2 regions of the Rossellomorea marisflavi genome follow, and region 2 is predicted to be linked to the other one. Evidence: riboswitches for the same ligand, from Rfam matches in the RefSeq annotation. Region 2 holds a riboswitch; the other holds the start of a gene.
The links. A riboswitch is a leader RNA that binds a small molecule or an ion and turns the genes downstream of it on or off. The one in region 2 is predicted to bind S-adenosylmethionine.
Positions count from the first base shown of each region.

Region 1: linked by a shared signal. The riboswitch ahead of K6T23_RS21295 (5-methyltetrahydropteroyltriglutamate--homocysteine S-methyltransferase) and the one ahead of K6T23_RS10830 (methionine biosynthesis PLP-dependent protein) in region 2 are both predicted to bind S-adenosylmethionine.

Region 1 is NZ_CP081870.1:4,128,528-4,138,406, forward strand. It holds gene K6T23_RS21270 (hypothetical protein) at 1-1,116, opposite strand, end outside; gene K6T23_RS21275 (hypothetical protein) at 1,301-1,624, opposite strand; gene K6T23_RS21280 (DUF6792 domain-containing protein) at 1,645-3,243, opposite strand; gene K6T23_RS21285 (hypothetical protein) at 3,266-3,913, opposite strand; gene K6T23_RS21290 (EamA family transporter) at 4,137-5,024, opposite strand; gene K6T23_RS21295 (5-methyltetrahydropteroyltriglutamate--homocysteine S-methyltransferase) at 5,065-6,189, opposite strand; SAM riboswitch class I at 6,263-6,372, opposite strand; gene K6T23_RS21300 (6-phospho-beta-glucosidase) at 6,454-7,908, opposite strand; gene K6T23_RS21305 (beta-glucoside-specific PTS transporter subunit IIABC) at 7,905-9,776, opposite strand.
Region 2 is NZ_CP081870.1:2,057,790-2,067,668, forward strand. It holds gene K6T23_RS10820 (tryptophan--tRNA ligase) at 1-959, shown strand, start outside; gene K6T23_RS10825 (alcohol dehydrogenase catalytic domain-containing protein) at 1,050-2,183, opposite strand; SAM riboswitch class I at 2,430-2,538, shown strand; gene K6T23_RS10830 (methionine biosynthesis PLP-dependent protein) at 2,614-3,735, shown strand; gene metC (cystathionine beta-lyase) at 3,728-4,915, shown strand; gene K6T23_RS10840 (bifunctional homocysteine S-methyltransferase/methylenetetrahydrofolate reductase) at 4,931-6,781, shown strand; gene metH (methionine synthase) at 6,762-9,879, shown strand, end outside.

The DNA.
Region 1 (9,879 bases), 2.1 Mb from region 2:
GTACGCATATCCTTCACGGAAGTCTGCAGTGCTTGCATCGTAGTCTTCAGCCAAGTAGTCATCGAATGCTTTCAATACTTGCTCTTCGTGGCCTTTTACTGCTGCGATGGCATCTTCAGCAGGTAGATTTCCTTCTGTTGCTGTTCCAAGGAAGTTACCGAAGTCTTCAGAGAACATGCTCAAGCTTTCGCGTGCTGCTTCTTCTTTTTCTTTATCATCAGCCAATACAGCGGCTACTAGATCAGATTGGGCATTGATGTGCTCACCAGTCCAGATCTTTTCGAATTGTGCTGCACCTTCATCTCCGTAGATGGAAGCGATGGCTGCTTTGAAGTCTTTTGTGTGCTCATCTTCAGCCCAGTTGGCGAAGTCATAGTCAGCTGCTCCGTCAACGCCTTTTTGCATTCCCATTGTTGCAAGTGCAAAGTGCTCTGCTGCCAGGTTGTTCAAGGTAGAACGAAGATCAGCTGCTGCAGAATCGGCTTTTGATCCTTCAAATTTGTCTGGCATTTGCGTCACGATTGCTGTTGAAAGAGCTTTACTGATGTCGAACATACGGTCATATCCTTCGCGGAATGAAGAGAAGTAGCCTTTGTAGTCTTCTTCTACATATGCATCAAATGCGTTAAGGACATCTTCTTCATGTGCCTTCAGGACTTCAGCGGCTGCATCTTTAGGAAGATTGTCTTCCGTTGCTGTGCTAAGGAAAGTCGAGAACTCTTCTACGAATTCATCCACTTCTTTTTCAGCGGCCATTCTCGCATCTTCATCACCAGATTGAGCGGCTTTTACGAAGTCTTCTGAGTAAGCATTATGTCCGCGGAAGATTCGTTCGAATTCCTTCGCTCCTTCTTCACCGTAGATGGATTCGATCGCCGGCGTCATATCCTTGGCGTTGTCATCCAGTGCCTTCATGGCTTGTTTTTCGTCCGGTGCGTCGTTATAATCTTTTACCATTGCGTCAACCGCTAGCACAAAGTGCTCTGATAGAAGTTGATCAAGAGTGGAGCGCAAGTCGGATGCCGGAGTGACGGCTGTCGGTTGCTCTGCTGCGAAACTTGCTGTCGGTGCTGCCAGTAGGGATAGCCCCAGTACAGGTGCTGCGATTTTTTTCATTAGCTTTGATTTTTTCAATGTATTCCTCTCCTTTTATCCTGGTTTTTTATATTTACACTAAGATAACGAGAGGGTTTTGTATTTGGATCACTTTTTTTAAAAACTTTTTATATTTTCTTATTTAAGTTGTATGAGGGAATTAAAAAAAGGCCTAAAGGCCACTGAAGTGCATCTCTTTCAAAATTTACGAATCGACTTCAGAATAGAAAATTGTATATGAGCGTTCATACTCGTCATCAATAAACCGAACAAATGAATCTACATGAGTGAATTGGTAAATGTTATACGTTATTAAAATGTCCTCTGTTTTACGATTTACTTTCTCAAGAACTTCAATTATTGAATCAATATACGCTCCTTCCATGCTATTTAAAATTTGAGAAGACCCACAAAATGTATTAGTAGCTTCTTCATTCTCTTCCTTAATAGAAGAAAGTCTATGTTTACACTCTTCACCAAATGCATTCTCATCAAAATTAAATTTATATCTTCCTTTTACACTCGGCAAGAAAGTATCACCTCTATCTTTTAAGATTTAATTACATTTATATATTTTGAGAGCTCTTCATCTTTTTCAAACATCTTTATATATGTTTCTTTATAATTTTCAAGGAAGTTTTCCATTTCACTTATCTCTTCCTCAAATAAAGAAATCAATTCTATTATTGGAGTTTTTATTCTTCCATCTAAAGGAGAGAAGTCTTCATCAAATGTAACGCTTCTAGCTTCCCTATCTTTCCCAAGCTTCCCCCAGAACCCATATTGATTATTTGTTTCTATTAAAAAAGCTTGTGGAGAGGCACTCTTCGCATCAATTTTTTTTATTATTTCCGACTGTTCTTTAGTGTATAATTCAGTCATTATATTACTCTCATAATTTTTCAAGTTATTTAGAACTTCTTTTTTTTCTGTAAGACCTAACTCGCAGCGATTTAGAAATTGATAGAGTGTTTCAGGTTCAAGCGTAATTTGTTTATTAGAAACTGGGTCGAGCCTAACATATCGTACCCTAGCTTTACTTTTCTCTTTATCATAAGAACTTAAAACGATCTCCAAAGAATGAAGGTCCATTTGCCCCCATGCGTCTTTGATAGAACTAGTTTGCTTCCAAACTCCCGGGCTAAAAATCACATCTCGAAAAGTTCTAAATGGGCTAAAGATTATTTCTTTCCCTGTTTGTGTATTACTTGCTTCCACGAACAATTTAAATGGTGACTGCCCTAACTCTTCTACACCTTTAATGCCACCGTTTCTTTCATCTATTCCTCCAAGATCATTTAGCCAGCGTTCTATTCTCCCGTTATAACTTATTTCATCATATAAAAGGGGAAGGTTCATTACACCAGGTTCATAAGGATAGCTTCCTACGTCTACAAAATCATCTACACCAGAATCTTCTCCAAACGTTACCACTTTACCAAGATACATCTTTCCGGGAAAGGATTGAGCATATAGTGGTTCACCTTTTTGTCGGTAGTTAACTATTTTGTGAACTTCTTCACCATAATAATCGTAGATGTACTTAGACATTAATTCTTGGGGTATCTTTCTTATATTAGGATACCCTTCACCATTTAAATATTGTTCAAATGAACTATCCGCTTCCGCTAAGTGGTAAGCATTAATAGGTGCACCGTTAAACCCTCTCATGTCTTCAAAATCTTTACTTATCAACATTAATCCCGATGCATTATTAACTCCTAATGAGTATGCATCTGCATAATTTTTAGGAATAACTTCCGGGGTTTCAGATTCGATAACTCTATTAACATTCTCTTTAAATTCTATTGAATCTTCAAGTTGTTCTGTATTAGATCCAGCAGCGATTCCTGCTGCGTCTGTCCAAACATCATTAAAATTTGAGGGTTCAGTTCCTCTAAAAAAGTAGTAGACCTCATTAGTATTTTCATTCGTATCTTGAATGTGGACGGCAGAAACATTTAGACCGGATTCGTTTCCTATTTTAAAGTCTTCTTGCGTATATACTTCAATAGTAACTCCGGTATCTAACTCCCCCGTACCCTCTGTGATAATGTCAGTTACTTTTTCATTAGTTAACCCTCCTTTATTCTCAAGTAGCAACAAATTATTCCTAGTATCTTCATCTAGAAATGCTTGATTACTCATAAATTAACTCCTTAAATTGTTTTTAAAATTTTACACTTTTTGCTATCTTTAAAATAAATTCTTTTTCAGATTTTAGACTTACTTTCTGACACGTAGAATTTTTAGGACAAACCGTTGATGAATGAATTTTAATTGTTTTACCTGTATCAGGATCTTTAATTAAGCTAATTACTAAAGTTGGTCCATACTTCGCAGGATCACGCTTAATTAATTTTGCATTCTCGTCAAAATAGTTATTTACATAACCGATATATATTTCATTCCCATTTGAGTCAGTTAAGGTTACCTTTTCAAACTTCCCTTCAAAACTATAACGTTCAAAAAATGCATCAGGGATGCTATCGTTATTGTTGTATAAAATTTTTATTGAGCGTATCAGGGCTTTTTCATCATTTTCTTTAGATAACATTCTCCAAGATTCAAATTCTTTTCTTTCTTGAAACGTTTCCCTATCGATTACATATTTTTCAGGAAAAAACATAGAATACTCATTTTTCTTCGATGTATATCTAAAAAAACCGTCACTCGTTCTAGATTCCTTATCTAAATGACTTGCTGTGAGCGAATCTTTTAAAGCAGCAGGACGTTCAGACATTTTCATAAGCAACCACCCCCCTAACACAATAATAATTAGAACTGTAAAGCCAATAAATAATAGTTTTTTTCTCATATCTCCACTCCTTTTATGTATGCACTCTTTATAAGCATTGTAGCAGGAGCCTCAAGCTAAAAGTTAGAATTCACTAAAAACTAGTACCTTTTTCATTACATACATTCCACAATAATTCCAATTATAAACATTAATGTATATTTTTTATTCACTGACTTAGAGTCGCTCCGAAATTTGCATTACCTTACTTACAATACACATTTCTCCTCAAAAAAAGACCAGCCTAAGCTGATCTCATTTGTCCTTTATCTTTATTCGAATCCACTCCCTTTTTCCCCACTAATAATATGATTCCTAGAAAGAGGAGCCCGACGCCCAACCACGATAGGGCGTCAAGGGATTCACCAATCAGGAAGACCCCGAGCATGGTGGCGGTGAGGGGTTCGGCGAGGGAGAGCGTCACGGCGGTTGAGGCAGGCACCTTCACCAGTCCACGTGCAAAGAGAAGATAGGCAAGTCCTGTTGCCACGACCCCAAGGTGCAGGGCGACCCCGGCTCCCCTTACCTCCATAAGCCACGATAGATCATAGAGGAAGAGGAAGGGCGTGAGGAAGAATGCACCCAGCATGAACACGACAGCGACCACGGGAAGTGTTTCCCTTCTATTGACAAGGGTTCCGCTGATCATGGTGTACCCGGCAAATGAAGCCCCCGCCCCCAGTGCGAGGAGGATACCGCGCGGGTCGGCAACGACCGACCCTCTATTCGTGAACAGAAGGATGCAGCCTGCGATGGCCATGGCGGTGGAGACCCACCAGGATGCTTGGGGGACCTTCCTTTTTATCCCCCATTCAAGGAGTCCTGCTATGACCGGGGCGCTTCCGATGGCAATGACGGTCCCGATTGCAATCCCTGTTATACTGACTGCCGAGAAAAAGAAAGGCTGGTAAAGTGCCATGCAAAGAGCGGCCGCCACGGTTCCTTTCAAAGGCCACCCTTTCCAATGTATTTTTCCCAAGGATAATAGAAGGAGAAATAAGCCTCCTATGGCCAGACGCACCGCTCCGATGGCAATCGGATGGACGCCTTCCGGTGCCAGTGCCTGTATCGTCCCCGTTGTTCCCCACAGCATGGCGGCCATGAGGATAAAGAGAGCATACTGTATCCGCAATCCAACCCCCTCCTAATCGATTACTGGCTGAATGGGAACCTCATTCCCACACCCGATCGGCAATGGCGAGCACGTGTTGCAGTTTCTTCCATTGTTCTGCTTCCGTCAACAGATTTCCTTCTTCTGTTGAGGCGAATCCACATTGGGGACTGAGACAGAGCTGGTTGATGTCCACATAGCGCGCAGCTTCCTGTATCCGTGCCTCGACGTCTTCCGTCGCCTCGAGCTCTCCATGTTTCGACGTCACAAGACCGAGGACGATCTGGAGATTCGGATTCTTCACATAGCGCAGCGGTTCGAAGCCTCCGGAACGATCATCATCGAACTCCAGGAATAGCCCGTCGAGGTCGAGCCCGCCGAAGATGGTTTCGGCAGCCGCTTCATATCCGCCTTCCGCCACCCATGTCGATTTGAAATTCCCTCTACAAATATGCATGGTCACGACAAGGTCCTCTGGACGATCCTTCACAGCCTCATTGATGGTGCGGGCGAAGGATTCCCTGAGTTCGTCGGGTTCGCGGCCAAATGCCTTGATCTGCTCATGTCCCTGTTCGGAGAAGAATACCGACCATGCCGTATCGTCGAGCTGCAGATAGCGGCAGCCTGCATCGTAGAAAGCACGGATTGCCTTTTTGTAGGCTTCGGCTACATCGTGGTGGAAAGCATCCAGATGATCACCGTATACGTCTGTTTCAATCTTGCCTCTGAAGAAAAGCATATTCGGACTCGGAATCGTCATCTTGGCTGTGTGATCGCCTGCAATTCCATGAAGGAATTCGTAGTCTTTCAGCATCGGATGATCCGTGAAGTCCACTTTCCCCGTCACTTTGATGCCACGTGCCTTGGTCGTCGTGTTATGGAACTTGATGCCCTGGTCCGATTCATATCCTTCGACGCCATCCAGACCTTCAAGGAAGTCGAAGTGCCACCACGCCCTCCTGAATTCACCATCGGTCACGACTTGGAGGCCGATTTCCTTTTGCTTGTCGACGATGCGGATGATTTCTTCATCCTCGATTCGTCGGAGTTCAGCTGCGGATAGCTCTCCATTCCCTCTCCGTTCGCGTGCTTCCTTGATCCTTTCCGACCTCAGCAGGCTCCCCACTTGATCTGCCCGGAACGGGGCCTTTATTGCTTTCTTTCCTTTTGTTTGTACGTGTGTCATCTGAATCCTCTCCCTTTCTTCATATAAAAAGGCCCTTCCCGGTAAAAGGAAGAGCCTTATGATTCTCGTCTCTTCCTCATCTCCGAACGAATCTCGTTCAAGGATTTAGCACCATTCTGTTCAAGTTTGAACAGCGGTTGCCGGGTTTCACAGGGCCAGTCCCTCCACCACTCTTAATAAGGAATATCGCTATTTAATTTTCTCAATATAATAATTATTCAGGATTCAACTCCTGTTGTCAATGGGATGAGGGAAATTAACCGCTCAACTTTTGACGGTTTCGTTCTCCAATGCCGCTCCATTCGTCTCAATCACCTGTTTGTACCAGTCGAAGCTGGCCTTCTTGGATCGGTTGAGGGTGCCATTGCCTTCGTTGTCTTTTTCTACATGGATATAGCCATATCGCTTTTTCATTTCGCCGCTTGACGCGCTGACGATATCAATCGGTCCCCAGCATGTGTAGCCCAGCAGTTGGACTCCGTCCTTGATCGCCTCATTCAGTTCGCGGAGATGTGCTGAGAGATAATCGATTCGATAGGCATCGTTGATTTCCCCATCTGCGCCGGGCTCGTCGATGGCCCCGAGGCCGTTTTCCACGACGAATAATGGTTTTTGATAGCGATCATACAATTGATTGGCCGTAATTCGGATCCCTTTTGGATCGATGGTCCATCCCCATTCCGATGTTTTCAAATGAGGATTTTTGACCGAAGGGAACACATTTCCTGCCGTCATCTTCCCGAGGATTTCGGGATCACGGCTGATCGTGCGGCTGGAGTAATAGCTGAATCCGATGTAATCCACCGTATAAGCCTTAAGAATGTCTTCATCGCCTTCTTCCATCTGGAGATCCCACTCCTGCTCCCGGAAGAAGCGCTTCGCATAGCCCGGATACGCTCCACGGGACTGAACGTCGATGAAGAAGTAGGATTCGCGGTCCCGTTCGATTCCCGCCCAGATATCTTCCGGATTACAGGAGTACGGATACGTGACACCTGCGGCCAGCATGCACCCGATCTGTGCCTCCGGATCGATCTCATGAAGTGCCTTCACGGCAAGGGCACTGGCGACAAGCTGATGATGAGCAGCCTGATAGAGGACCTGATCCCGATTTTCACCTTCTTTGAACACAATTCCTGCCCCAAGGAAAGGCAGATGGAAAAGCATATTGATTTCATTGAACGTCATCCAATATTTCACGGTCCCTTTAAAACGATTGAAAAGAGTACGGGCATACGTTTCGTAGAATCCGACGAGCTCACGGCCTTTCCAGCTTCCGAACGTTTCAATCAGATGGACGGGCACATCGAAATGGGCGATGGTTACAACGGGTTCGATTCCGTTCGATTTGAGCTCTGCGAAGAGGTTTTCATAGAACGTCAATCCTTCTTCATTCGGCTCAGCGTCGTTCCCGTTCGGGAAGATCCTTGCCCATGATACAGACACCCGAAGGCATTTAAAGCCCATCTCGGCAAACAGCTTGATATCTTCTTTGTAGTGATGATAAAAATCGATGGCCTCATGTGACGGGTAGTAAAGATCATCTTGAAGTTCCAGGTGTGGTATATTCCCTTTCATATAGGAGAATCTCTCTTCACCGCGTGGAAGGAGGTCGACGTTGGTCAACCCCTTCCCGCCTTCGCGGTATCCTCCTTCTGCCTGGTTTGCTGCAATGGCCCCTCCCCAAAGGAAGGATGCCGGAAATGTAGTCGTAGTCATGATACTCGCTCCTTTTCTTTCATATAAGATAGCAGGCGTGATCCTGCTTTGATGTCCCCCGGTTCTTCTGAAAGGACGTCCATGAAGTCATTCGTATTGGTCACGACGATCGGCGTGGACAGGTCATACCCGGCTTCCTGGATCGCCTTCACATCGAATTCCACAAGGAGCTGCCCCGCTTCGACGCGGTCCCCCTGGGCGATATGCGCGGTGAAATGTTCACCATTCAGCTGGACGGTGTTGAGACCGACATGGACGAGGATCTCTGCTCCATCGTCTCCTACAATCCCGACAGCGTGCTTCGATGGGAACAAGGTGCCAATCACACCCGTGATCGGAGAGTACAACTTGCCTTCTGTCGGAAGGATGGCGACTCCTTTTCCAAGGGCTTCTGTAGAGAAGGCGGCATCTTTGACGTCAGACAGAGGCATCACGATGCCTGTCAGCGGGCTGACAGCGCCGATAGTGGAAGATGGCGTGACGTGTTGATCAGCAGAAACTTCCTGGTCCGTCCCTTCTTCCACGGGATCTTTAAAGCCGACAATATACGTAAGGGCAATGGACAAGATAAAGGATACAGAGATCCCGATGATCAAGCCGATGAAGCCTTCGCCATAGAAGATCGGGAGGGTCAATAATCCCGGAGGGCCCGTAGCGATGGCGGCGCTTTGGGAATAGCCGACGATGGCTCCCCCGACACCTGCACTGATCGTAGCCATGATGAATGGCTTTTTCAGCGGCAGGGTGACACCGTATACGATTGGTTCCGTGATCCCGAATAGACCGGTGATCGCAGTCGAACCAGAGAGGGCCTTCAGTTTTTTGTTCTTCGTCTTCAGCATGACACCAAGGGCTGCCCCTGCTTGTGCAAAGATAGCCGGAGCGGTGACTGGCTTGACGTTATCATAGCCTTGGACAGTGATATTGTTGATGAAGATCGGAATGATCCCCCAGTGAACACCGAAGATGACAAGCACCTGCCAAGACATGGCGACAATGGCACCGGCAATGATCGGGCTCAGTGAGAATACATAGAGGATGCCTGCTGCAATCCCATTCCCCACATACACACCGAACGGTCCAAAGGCGAGAAGCGTCAACGGCAGGATCGTAACCAACAAGACAAATGGCGTAATGAATGTACGCACGGACTGATGGATCCTGCGGTTAAGGAATCTCTCGAAATACCCCATGACGAGGACCGCCAGGATGATCGGGATGACAGTTGATGAGTATTTCATCATCACGACAGGGATGCCGAAGAACGTGGTTTCAACGTTCCCGTTGGCCAGTTCAATGATGGACGGATAGATCAACGCCCCGGCAATCGTAGCGGCAATGAATGGGTTCGCATCAAATTTCCTCGCAGCTGTAAACGCTAACAACACAGGCAAGAAGTAAAATAGGCTGTCCGCTGCAGCATATAGAATGATATACGTCGTATTATCCGGCGTCATCACCCCGGTGCTCGTCAAAATCTGAAGGACCCCCTTCAGAACACCTGCGCCGGCCATGATGCCAAGAAGCGGTGTGAAGATCCCGGCAATGATATCGATGACCCTGCCGACTACGGATCCTTTATCCCCTTCTCCGTCCGTCTGTTTTGAAGACGTATCGGATAGGAGGGAGGTTTGTTTTCCGATCTCACGGTAGACGTGGGAAACACCATTTCCGATGACTACCTGGAATTGCCCGCCGCTTTCCATGACGGTAACTACACCATCAAGCGCCATGATGGCCTTTTTGTCTGCTTTGTCCCGCTGGTTCAATTTAAACCTGAGCCGTGTGGCACAGTGCACGAGAGAGGCGACATTTTGTTCCCCGCCAATATGGCGGATGATCAATTCTGCTGTTTTTGCGAAATCCATTGCGAAAACCTCCTTTATTTGAAAGCATTGATTTTTTTCAAAAGAAAAACCTAGACAACGGCAAAGGAAAAATACGATTTTTTCCCTTGCTGTCACCTAGGTT
Region 2 (9,879 bases):
GGAGAATTCATTTAGGGAACTACGTGGGTGCCATCAAGCCTGCACTGAAGCTGGCGGAATCTAAGGAATATCAGGCATCTTACTTCATCGCCGACTATCATGGGATGACCAAGGTACAGGATGCGGAAGAGATGAGAAACCTTACAAGGGGGATTGCAGCAGCGTGGCTAGCACTGGGTCTTGACCCTGAAAAGGTGACGTTTTATAGACAGTCTGACGTACCGGAGATCTTTGAACTCACATGGATCCTCTCCTGTATTACGCCAAAAGGACTCATGAACCGCGCACATGCCTATAAAGCCATGACCGATGGCAACAAGGGGGCTGGACAGGAAGTTGATCATGGTGTGAACATGGGTGTCTACACATACCCTGTCCTCATGGCATCCGATATTCTGTTATTCCAAGCAGACAAGGTCCCTGTGGGAAAAGATCAGCTACAGCATATCGAAATTGCCCGCGATATTGCCGGATACTTCAACAAGCAGTACGGAGAAATCTTCAAACTTCCTGAACATTTCATCCAGGAGCAGTCGGCTGTAGTACCTGGTTTGGATGGAAGGAAAATGAGCAAATCATACAATAATACCATTCCCCTTTTCGAAGAACCCGCCAAACTGAAGAAGTTGATCAATAAGATCAAGACCGATTCTTCGCTTCCGACAGACCCTAAGGACCATGATCAATCTGTGATTTTCGCTTTGTACAGGGAATTCGCCTCTCCGGAAGAGGTCATCGTGATGAAGGACCGGTTCAGGGATGGAATCAGCTGGGGAGAGGCGAAAGCGGAACTGTTCCACGCCATCAATGGAAAAATGACCGGGCCGAGGGAAAGGTACTTGGAACTGATGGACTCTCCGGAAAAGATGGAGGCTGTACTGGCCCGCGGAGCACAACGGGCAAGGGAGACAACCGCTCCTTTTCTGACAGAAATCAAGAAGAAAATAGGGATTCTTTAACGCGAACCCATCCCTTTAGCTTAAATCAAAAGCCCGGACATCCTTATTACCAGGAAGTCCGGGCTTGGTCGATTTAATGGGTGAGCTTCTTTACGGCTTCAGAATCACTTTGATGTTACCATCGGATTTCTCGTCGAAAATTTTATACCCTTCGCTTGCCTGTTCCAGAGGAAGCGAGTGGGTGATGATATCAGTCGGGTCAAAAGCTCCGTCTTCAATCATGCTGTAGAGTTTTGGCATCAGATGAATCACTGGAGCCTGTCCCATTTTCAGGGAAACGTTCCTGCTGAAGAAGTCACCGATCGGAAAACCATTTGCCTCAGTCGCATAGACGCCCGTCAACTGAACAGTACCGAACTTGCGTACCGCCTGAGAAGCAGTGATGATAGGACGGATCGTGCCGAACTGATTGTCAAAATCAGATCCGAATGATTCACCGGAAGCAACAGTCCCGTCCATCCCGACGCAGTCGATCACGACGTCTGCTCCTCCATTCGTATCTTCGTGCAACAACTGTCCGATGTCCGGATTTCCCGAAAAGTCATAGATTTCTGCTCCATTCGTTTTCTTGGCATGATCAAGGCGATGCCTTACCTGATCAACGGCAATGACTCTTTTTGCCCCTTTTAACTTGGCGAATTTTTGAGCCATGAGTCCGATTGGACCACTGCCGAGGATGATGACGGTATCACCAGCCTTCACACCGCTGTTCTCAACGCTCCAATAAGCAGTAGGAATGACATCTGAAAGGAAAAGCACACTCTCATCAGAAAGTTCACTTTCTTCGGGGACTTTGAACGAGGTGAAATCTGCGTAAGGGACCCTCAGGTATTCGGCTTGTCCACCAGGGTAATTCCCGTTCATTTCGGTAAAACCAAAAAGCCCGCCGACTTCACCATGGGGGTTCGATTCATCACATTGACTTTCCATCTGGTTCTGACAGAAGAAGCATTCTCCGCAGCCGATATTGAAAGGGATCACGACACGGTCTCCTTTTTTCAATGTCTTGACGTCTGCTCCCACTTCCTCGACGATTCCCATCGGTTCGTGACCGACCACATAATCCCGTGGTGGTTCGATTCCTGCCTTATATAAGTGCAGGTCCGATCCGCAAATTCCGCTTGCCGTGATTCTTACGATCATATCTGTGCTTTCCTGGATATCAGGAGCCTCTACTTCCTTCACCGACATGTTTTCTTTGCCTTGGAACGTTACTGCTTTCATCGATGTCACTCCATTCATATTTTGTATGATTATTGTAGTTGTTTAGACGTAATAGGGGTGAGGTAAACCTAAGAACTGCATTTCATCGTCATCCACCTTTTCTTCATAAAAAAGTGAATGCGGTGAAAAATGCATCTATGACCATGAAAGAAGTCTGAGTTTTGGTTAAAATTCGTCAATTCGCATTGACATTTTCCCTTTACTGGTATAAATTATGGGAAAGCCATTAAACAATCATATACGCAATTCTTATCAAGAGAGGTAGAGGGACTGGCCCGATGACACCTCAGCAACCAGCCATGAACAAGGTATGGTGCTAATTCCAGCAAGCTGATACAGGCTTGGGCGATAAGAGGGACTTAACCATTCAAACCTTCTTATTCGTATAAGAAGGTTTTTTGATGTAAATAGGATTAAAGGAGAGGTCACGATGAGCCGACATATTGAAACATTACTGGTGCAGGCGGGGAACAGAAAGGATGCAGGAACAGGTGCTGTCAGTCTCCCCATCCACTTATCGACAGCGTATGAACATAAGGGCATCGGGCAGTCGACGGGCTTCGATTATTCCCGTACGGGGAATCCAACGAGAAGTGCATTGGAAGAAATCCTTGCGCAACTGGAAGGGGGACAGAAAGCATATGCCTTCTCATCCGGCATGGCTGCGGTCCACGCCGTTCTATCGCTATTTCAAAGCGGGGACGAACTGGTCGTTTCCAAAGATCTTTATGGGGGGAGCTACAGGCTGTTTAAGCAATACGAAGCACAGTATGGGATGAAATTCCGCTTTGTGGATACAGCATGCATCGAAGAAGTGGAAGCATCTGTCACGCCATCCACGAAGGGGATATTCGTAGAGACTCCGACGAATCCCCTGATGAATGAAGCACCGATCCGGGAAATCAGCAGGGTGGCAAGGAAACATGATGTCCTGCTCATTGTGGACAATACCTTTTATACCCCGGTCATTCAGAGGCCGATTGAAGAGGGTGCTCATATCGTCGTCCATAGTGCAACGAAGTATCTTGGAGGTCATAACGATGTCCTCGCCGGTGTAGTGGTGGTCGACTCAGAATCTCTGGCCGACCGAATCTATACGGTTCAGAATTCTATCGGTGCCACTCTTGCACCATTGGACTGTTGGCTCTTGATAAGAGGAATGAAGACGCTTGGCTTGAGGATGAAACAGCACGAATCAAATGCGAAACAAATTGCTTCGTATCTTGAAAGTCACCCGTCCATCACTGATGTCCTGTATACAGGGAAAGGCGGAATGCTTTCGTTCCGTCTGAGGAAAGAGGAGTGGGTCGGGCCGTTCCTGGAGCGCCTGGAGTTGATTACATTCGCTGAAAGTCTTGGGGGAGTGGAGAGTTTCATCACATACCCGGCTACCCAGACGCACGCGGATATTCCCGAAGAAGAACGGATCGCTCTCGGAATATGCAACCGGCTACTACGATTTTCAGTGGGAATCGAAAATGCAGACGATCTGATTCAAGACCTTGAGCAAGTTTTGACGAATCTGGAGAAAGAGGTGTTTTTATATGAGTGATAAAAAGGAGTTCAGCATCCAGACATCCCTCATCCACAGTAATGGAGTGGATAAAGAGACCGGCGCCGTCAGTACGCCGATTCATCATGCGACCACATTCCACCAATCGGATTTTGATCAGTATGGAAACTATGATTACAGCCGTTCGGGTAATCCCACTCGTGAGAAAGTCGAAGAAGCCATCGCGGAACTTGAGGGCGGTGTAAGAGGGTTTGCTTTTTCATCGGGTATGGCAGCCATTTCTACTAGCTTCCTTTTGTTATCAGGCGGAGACCATGTCCTGGTATCTGAAGAGGTGTACGGAGGCACGTATAGGATGATCACGGAAGTATTGACCAAATTCGGGATCGAGTACTCATTCGTCGACATGAAAGATCTTCACGAAGTCGCCTGCGCCATTCGCCCGAATACTAAGGTGATCTATATGGAGACCCCCTCCAATCCGCTGCTCAATATCACCGATATTGAAGGGGTCGTCAAGCTTGCTAAAGCCCATGGGTGTATGACGTTCCTTGATAATACATTCATGACGCCCCTCCTCCAAAGACCGCTCAGTCTCGGAGTGGATGTGGTCCTTCACAGTGCCACAAAGTTCCTTGCCGGCCACAGTGATGTCTTGGCCGGACTCGCCGTCACAGGAGATGAAGAGATTGCCAAAAAGCTCGCATTTTTGCAGAATTCCTTTGGGGCAGTCCTTGGTGTCCAGGACTGCTGGCTGTTGCTTCGCGGGATGAAGACTCTTCATGTGAGATTGAAAGAGTCGTCCGAATCAGCCTTTAAGATTGCCAGATTCCTTGAGAAAAGGGGTGAAGTGGAGCATGTATATTATCCGGGCCTCACGTATCACCAGGGTCATGAAATCCAAGTAAGGCAGGCCGAAGGGCCCGGAGCGGTGCTTTCCTTCCGGCTCAAGGGAGCAGATGAAGTAAAGCAGCTCATCGACCATATCCATATTCCGGTATTTGCTGTGAGCCTGGGGGCAGTGGAGTCGATTTTATCCTATCCTTCAAGGATGTCGCATGCTTCCATGCCTCGTGAAGAAAGGGAAAGAAGAGGGATCACCGATGGTCTTCTCAGACTTTCGGTAGGGCTGGAAAATGTCGATGAACTGATTGGGGATCTTTCCAAAGGTCTGGATGCCATTGCATCAAACAAACCGTCAAAGATCATTAACTTATAGGAGGGATGGAACAAAATGAGAGCTTTATTGGATGCACTATCTGAAAACATACTGATTGCGGATGGTGCGGTCGGAACCCTCCTATACTCGTATGGGGTGGACCGATGTTTTGAAGAATTGAATCTTTCCCATCCTGAAGAAATCATCAATGTGCATAAGCAATATATAGATGCAGGCGCCGATATTATCCAGACCAATACGTATGGTGCGAATTATGCGAAACTTTCCAGATACGGTCTTCAAGATCAGGTGAAAGAGATCAATGAAGCAGCCGTACGACTGGCGAAAAAGGCAGCCGGGCAAGGAACGTATATCCTCGGGACCATCGGGGGGATCCGGGCCATCAATCAGCATATCAGCATTGAAGAAGTGAAAAGGGGCTTTAGAGAACAACTATACTGCTTGCTCCTTGAAGGGGTTGATGGGATCCTCCTCGAAACCTATTACGACTTTGAAGAGCTCAAAACTGTTTTGCAAATCGTGAAGAAAGAAACCAATCTGCCGGTCATCGCACAGGTATCCATGCATGAAACCGGAGTATTGCAAAACGGGATGGATATAAAGGACGCCCTTGGGGAATTGGAACTCCTCGGTGCCGATATTGTCGGAATCAACTGCCGGATGGGTCCTTTCCATATGGTAAAGTCCCTGGAGGGAGTTCCTTTGCCCAAGTCGTCCTTTTTGTCGGTCTATCCGAACGCAAGTCTTCCAAACTATGAGGAAGGTCGTTTTTACTATGCGGCAGAGCCTGACTACTTTGGAGACATAAGCAATGAATTGCGCCTCCAGGGTGCCAGAATCATCGGGGGCTGTTGCGGAACGACACCCGCCCATATAAAAGCCGTAAAGGAACGGTTGATATCAAGAGAACCGATAAAAGAAAAAAAGGTGATAACGCAAGAGCTGATTAAGCTCAAAGATCCCCATATTCAAAAAAACCTCCTCCATAGAAAGGTAAAGGAGAAAAAAACGCTCATTGTTGAACTGGATCCCCCGAAGCATCTCGACACCGGATTGTTCTTCCAAGGAGCAAAAGCGTTAAAAGAAGAGGGAATCGATGCGATAACCCTTGCGGATAATCCACTTGCTTCCCCCAGGGTCAGCAATGATGCAATGGGAACCCTTGTCCAACAAAAATTTGGCCTTGATCCCCTTGTGCATATCACTTGCCGTGACCGTAATCTCATCGGCCTGCAATCCCACTTAATGGGCCTGCATACCCTTGGTATTCATAATATTCTGGCGATAACGGGCGATCCCGCAAAGATTGGTGATTTTCCAGGTGCTGCCTCGGTATACGATCTTTCCTCGATCGAACTGATCGAGCTCATCAAGCAAAATAATGACGGATTATCTTTTTCTGGTAAATCGCTGAGACAACGGACGAATTTTTCTGTCGGTGCAGCCTTCAATCCTAACTTCAGGCATTTGGATGCTTCCGTAAAGCGTCTCGAGAAAAAACAGCACGCCGGAGCGGACTATTTCATTTCACAACCGGTTTTCAGTTGTGAACACCTCGTACAAATTGCAGAAGCGACCAGTCATTTACAAGCGCCATTATTCATCGGAATCATGCCATTAATCAGTTCGCGCAATGCCGAATTCCTTCATCATGAGGTCCCGGGGATCAAGGTGCCGGATGAAGCACGGAAATTGATGAAAGAAGCAGAGGGGGATCCGCTACAATCCAGGGCGGTGGGCATGGAAATTGCGAAGGAATTAGTGGAAACGGCAATGGAACTGTTCAACGGTTTGTACATCATCACTCCGTTCATGCGCTATGATATGAGCATTGAGTTGATCAGGCATGCCAATTTGATTGAAAAGGAAAAGAGGGAAGTACCATATGACCACAACATTGTTTGAACAACAGCTCAAGAAGAATATCATGATTCTTGACGGAGCGATGGGCACGATGCTTCAGCAAGCGAATCTCTCTCCGGGTGATTTCGGTGGGGAAGATCTTGACGGATGTAATGAACATCTGGTATTGACGGCACCAGACGTCATCACCCATATTCATTCTGAATACTTGCGTGCAGGTGCGGATATTGTAGAGACCAATACATTCGGAGGGACCCCTGTCGTTTTGGAAGAATACGGAATCGGACATAAGGCGTATGAGATCAACCGTGTGGCTGCAGAACTTGCAAGGAAGGCAGTAGACGCATTCAGCACGCCAGATTGGCCAAGATTCGTTGCCGGAGCGATGGGGCCGACCACGAAAACGTTATCTGTCACGGGCGGGATCACATTCGATGAACTGGCCGATGATTACAAAGTTCAGGCAGAAGGCCTACTTGCTGGTGGAGTGGATGTCCTTCTCCTCGAAACGAGTCAGGACGCCCTGAACGTCAAGGCGGCAAACTTAGGGATCAGACAGGCCTTTTCCACTGCAGGTAGAGAAATCCCGATCCTTCTTTCCGGTACCATCGAGCCTATGGGCACGACGCTTGCGGGTCAGAATATCGAAGCGTTCTATTTATCACTAGAGCATTTGAATCCCCTTGTAGTGGGTTTGAATTGCGCAACGGGACCAGAATTCATGACCGATCACCTGAGGACGCTCTCGGGACTTTCATCCTCGTATGTGAGCTGCTACCCAAACGCAGGGCTTCCTGATGAAGAAGGCCATTACAACGAAACTCCTGCATCTTTAAGCGTCAAGATGAGAGGATTTGCAGAAAAAGGCTGGTTGAATCTTGTGGGAGGTTGTTGCGGTACGACACCAGAACACATCCGTGCCATTCGTGAAGCAGTGAAGGATCTGCCACCGCGACTACCGGAAGAGATCCATCCCCACGCGGTATCTGGCATCGAGCCATTTATCTACGACGATCCCGATAATCGCCCCATCTTGGTAGGGGAAAGAACCAATGTTATCGGGTCAAGAAAATTCAAAAGGTTGATTTCAGAAGGGAAGATCGAAGAAGCATCGGAAGTCGCCCGTGCACAGGTGAAGAATGGGGCGCAGGTAATCGATATTTGTCTTGCCGACCCTGACCGTGATGAAGCTGAAGATATGAACATTTTCATCCAGGAAGCTGTTAAAAAAGTGAAGGTTCCCCTCGTTATCGATTCAACGGATGAAGAAGTGATAGAGGGCGCCCTCCGGTTCATACAAGGGAAGGTGATCATCAATTCAGTCAATCTTGAGGATGGGGAAGAGCGTTTTGAAAAGGTGGCTGGACTTGTGAAAAAATACGGAGCAGCCATAGTGGTGGGAACGATTGATGAGGAAGGCATGGCCGTCAGTGCAGAGCGCAAGGTGGAGATTGCACAGCGCTCACACAAGCTTTTGACCGGTAAATACGGTATCCGTTCAGAAGATATTATATTCGATCCCCTCGTATTCCCTGTAGGTACAGGGGACGAACAGTATATCGGTTCTGCTTCAGCCACGATCGAAGGGATCAGGAGGATCAAAGAAGTGCTCCCTGAGTGCCCCCATATTCTCGGTGTAAGCAATGTGTCCTTCGGGCTCCCGCCTGTGGGGAGGGAAGTCCTGAATGCTGTTTATCTTTATCATTGTACGAAGGCAGGACTGGACTACGCCATCGTCAATACGGAAAAACTCGAACGATTTGCATCCATTCCCGAAGAAGAGGTGAAGATGGCGGAACGGTTGCTTTTTGATACGACCGATGCCAACCTTGCAGAATTCACTGCCTTCTACCGAGGTAAGAAGAAAGAATCGAAGGTCCCCGTCAATACCATGACCCTTGAAGAGAGGCTTGGACACTATGTAGTGGAGGGCACAAAAGAAGGACTTTTGCCGGATCTGGAAGAAGCACTACAAACATATGACTCGCCCCTATCCATCATAAATGGCCCTTTGATGGCAGGCATGAGTGAAGTGGGAAGGCTCTTCAACGACAATCAACTCATAGTTGCAGAAGTCCTGCAGAGTGCAGAAGTGATGAAAGCATCTGTAGCCTTCCTTGAACCCCACATGGAGCAAAGCGAATCTTCATCTTCTAAAGGAAAGGTCATCCTTGCCACTGTGAAAGGGGATGTACATGATATTGGTAAGAATCTTGTTGACATCATCCTCAGTAACAACGGGTATGAGGTGCATGACCTCGGGATCAAAGTGGCGCCTCAGGAGCTCATTGAGGTCATAAAAAAAGAAAAACCCGACATCGTCGGTTTATCGGGACTCCTTGTGAAATCAGCTCAGCAGATGGTCATTACTGCCCATGATATGATGCAAACTGGAATCGATGTTCCCATCGTCGTCGGAGGGGCCGCTCTTACCCGCAAATTCACCTCTACGAAAATTGCCAAAGAATATGCCGGCCTGGTGTTATATGCCAAGGATGCCATGGATGGTCTCAGCATCATGAATGGTATTCAAGATGTGGATAAAAGAAAAGAGCTGGAACAAAAACGGTCACTGGACCTCGCTGCACATACTGAACCGGTTGCCATAAAAGAGGAGGAAGGCGGGGGTCTCGCGATAAAGGTCCGTTCGGAGGTATCAACCGACGTCGAGGTCTTCATCCCGTCAGACTATAACGATCATATTATCCGGGAATTTTCACTCGATCATATCCGTCCATATATCAATGAGCAGATGCTTCTCGGCCACCACCTCGGAATTAAAGGGAAAATTACAAGACTTCTGGCTGAAGGAGACGAGCGGACGGTTGGACTTAAGAAAATGGTTGATGATTTATTTTTAAAAGCGAAAGAGGACGGACTGATCCAAGCGTCTGCTCTCTATCGGTTCTTCCCGGCACAGGCATCAGGGGAGGACGTTCTGATTTATGATCCCGAAGATCATCAGAAGGTCATCGAAACATTCCATTTCCCTAGACAAAAAGGGAATCAGCATCTTTGCCTTTCAGATTACTTGAGGCCGGTTGAAAGTGGAGAGATGGACTACGTAGGCTTCTTTGCCGTCACAGCAGGATATGGAATCCGGAAGTGGGCCAAAAAACTAAAGGAGGAAGGAAGATTCC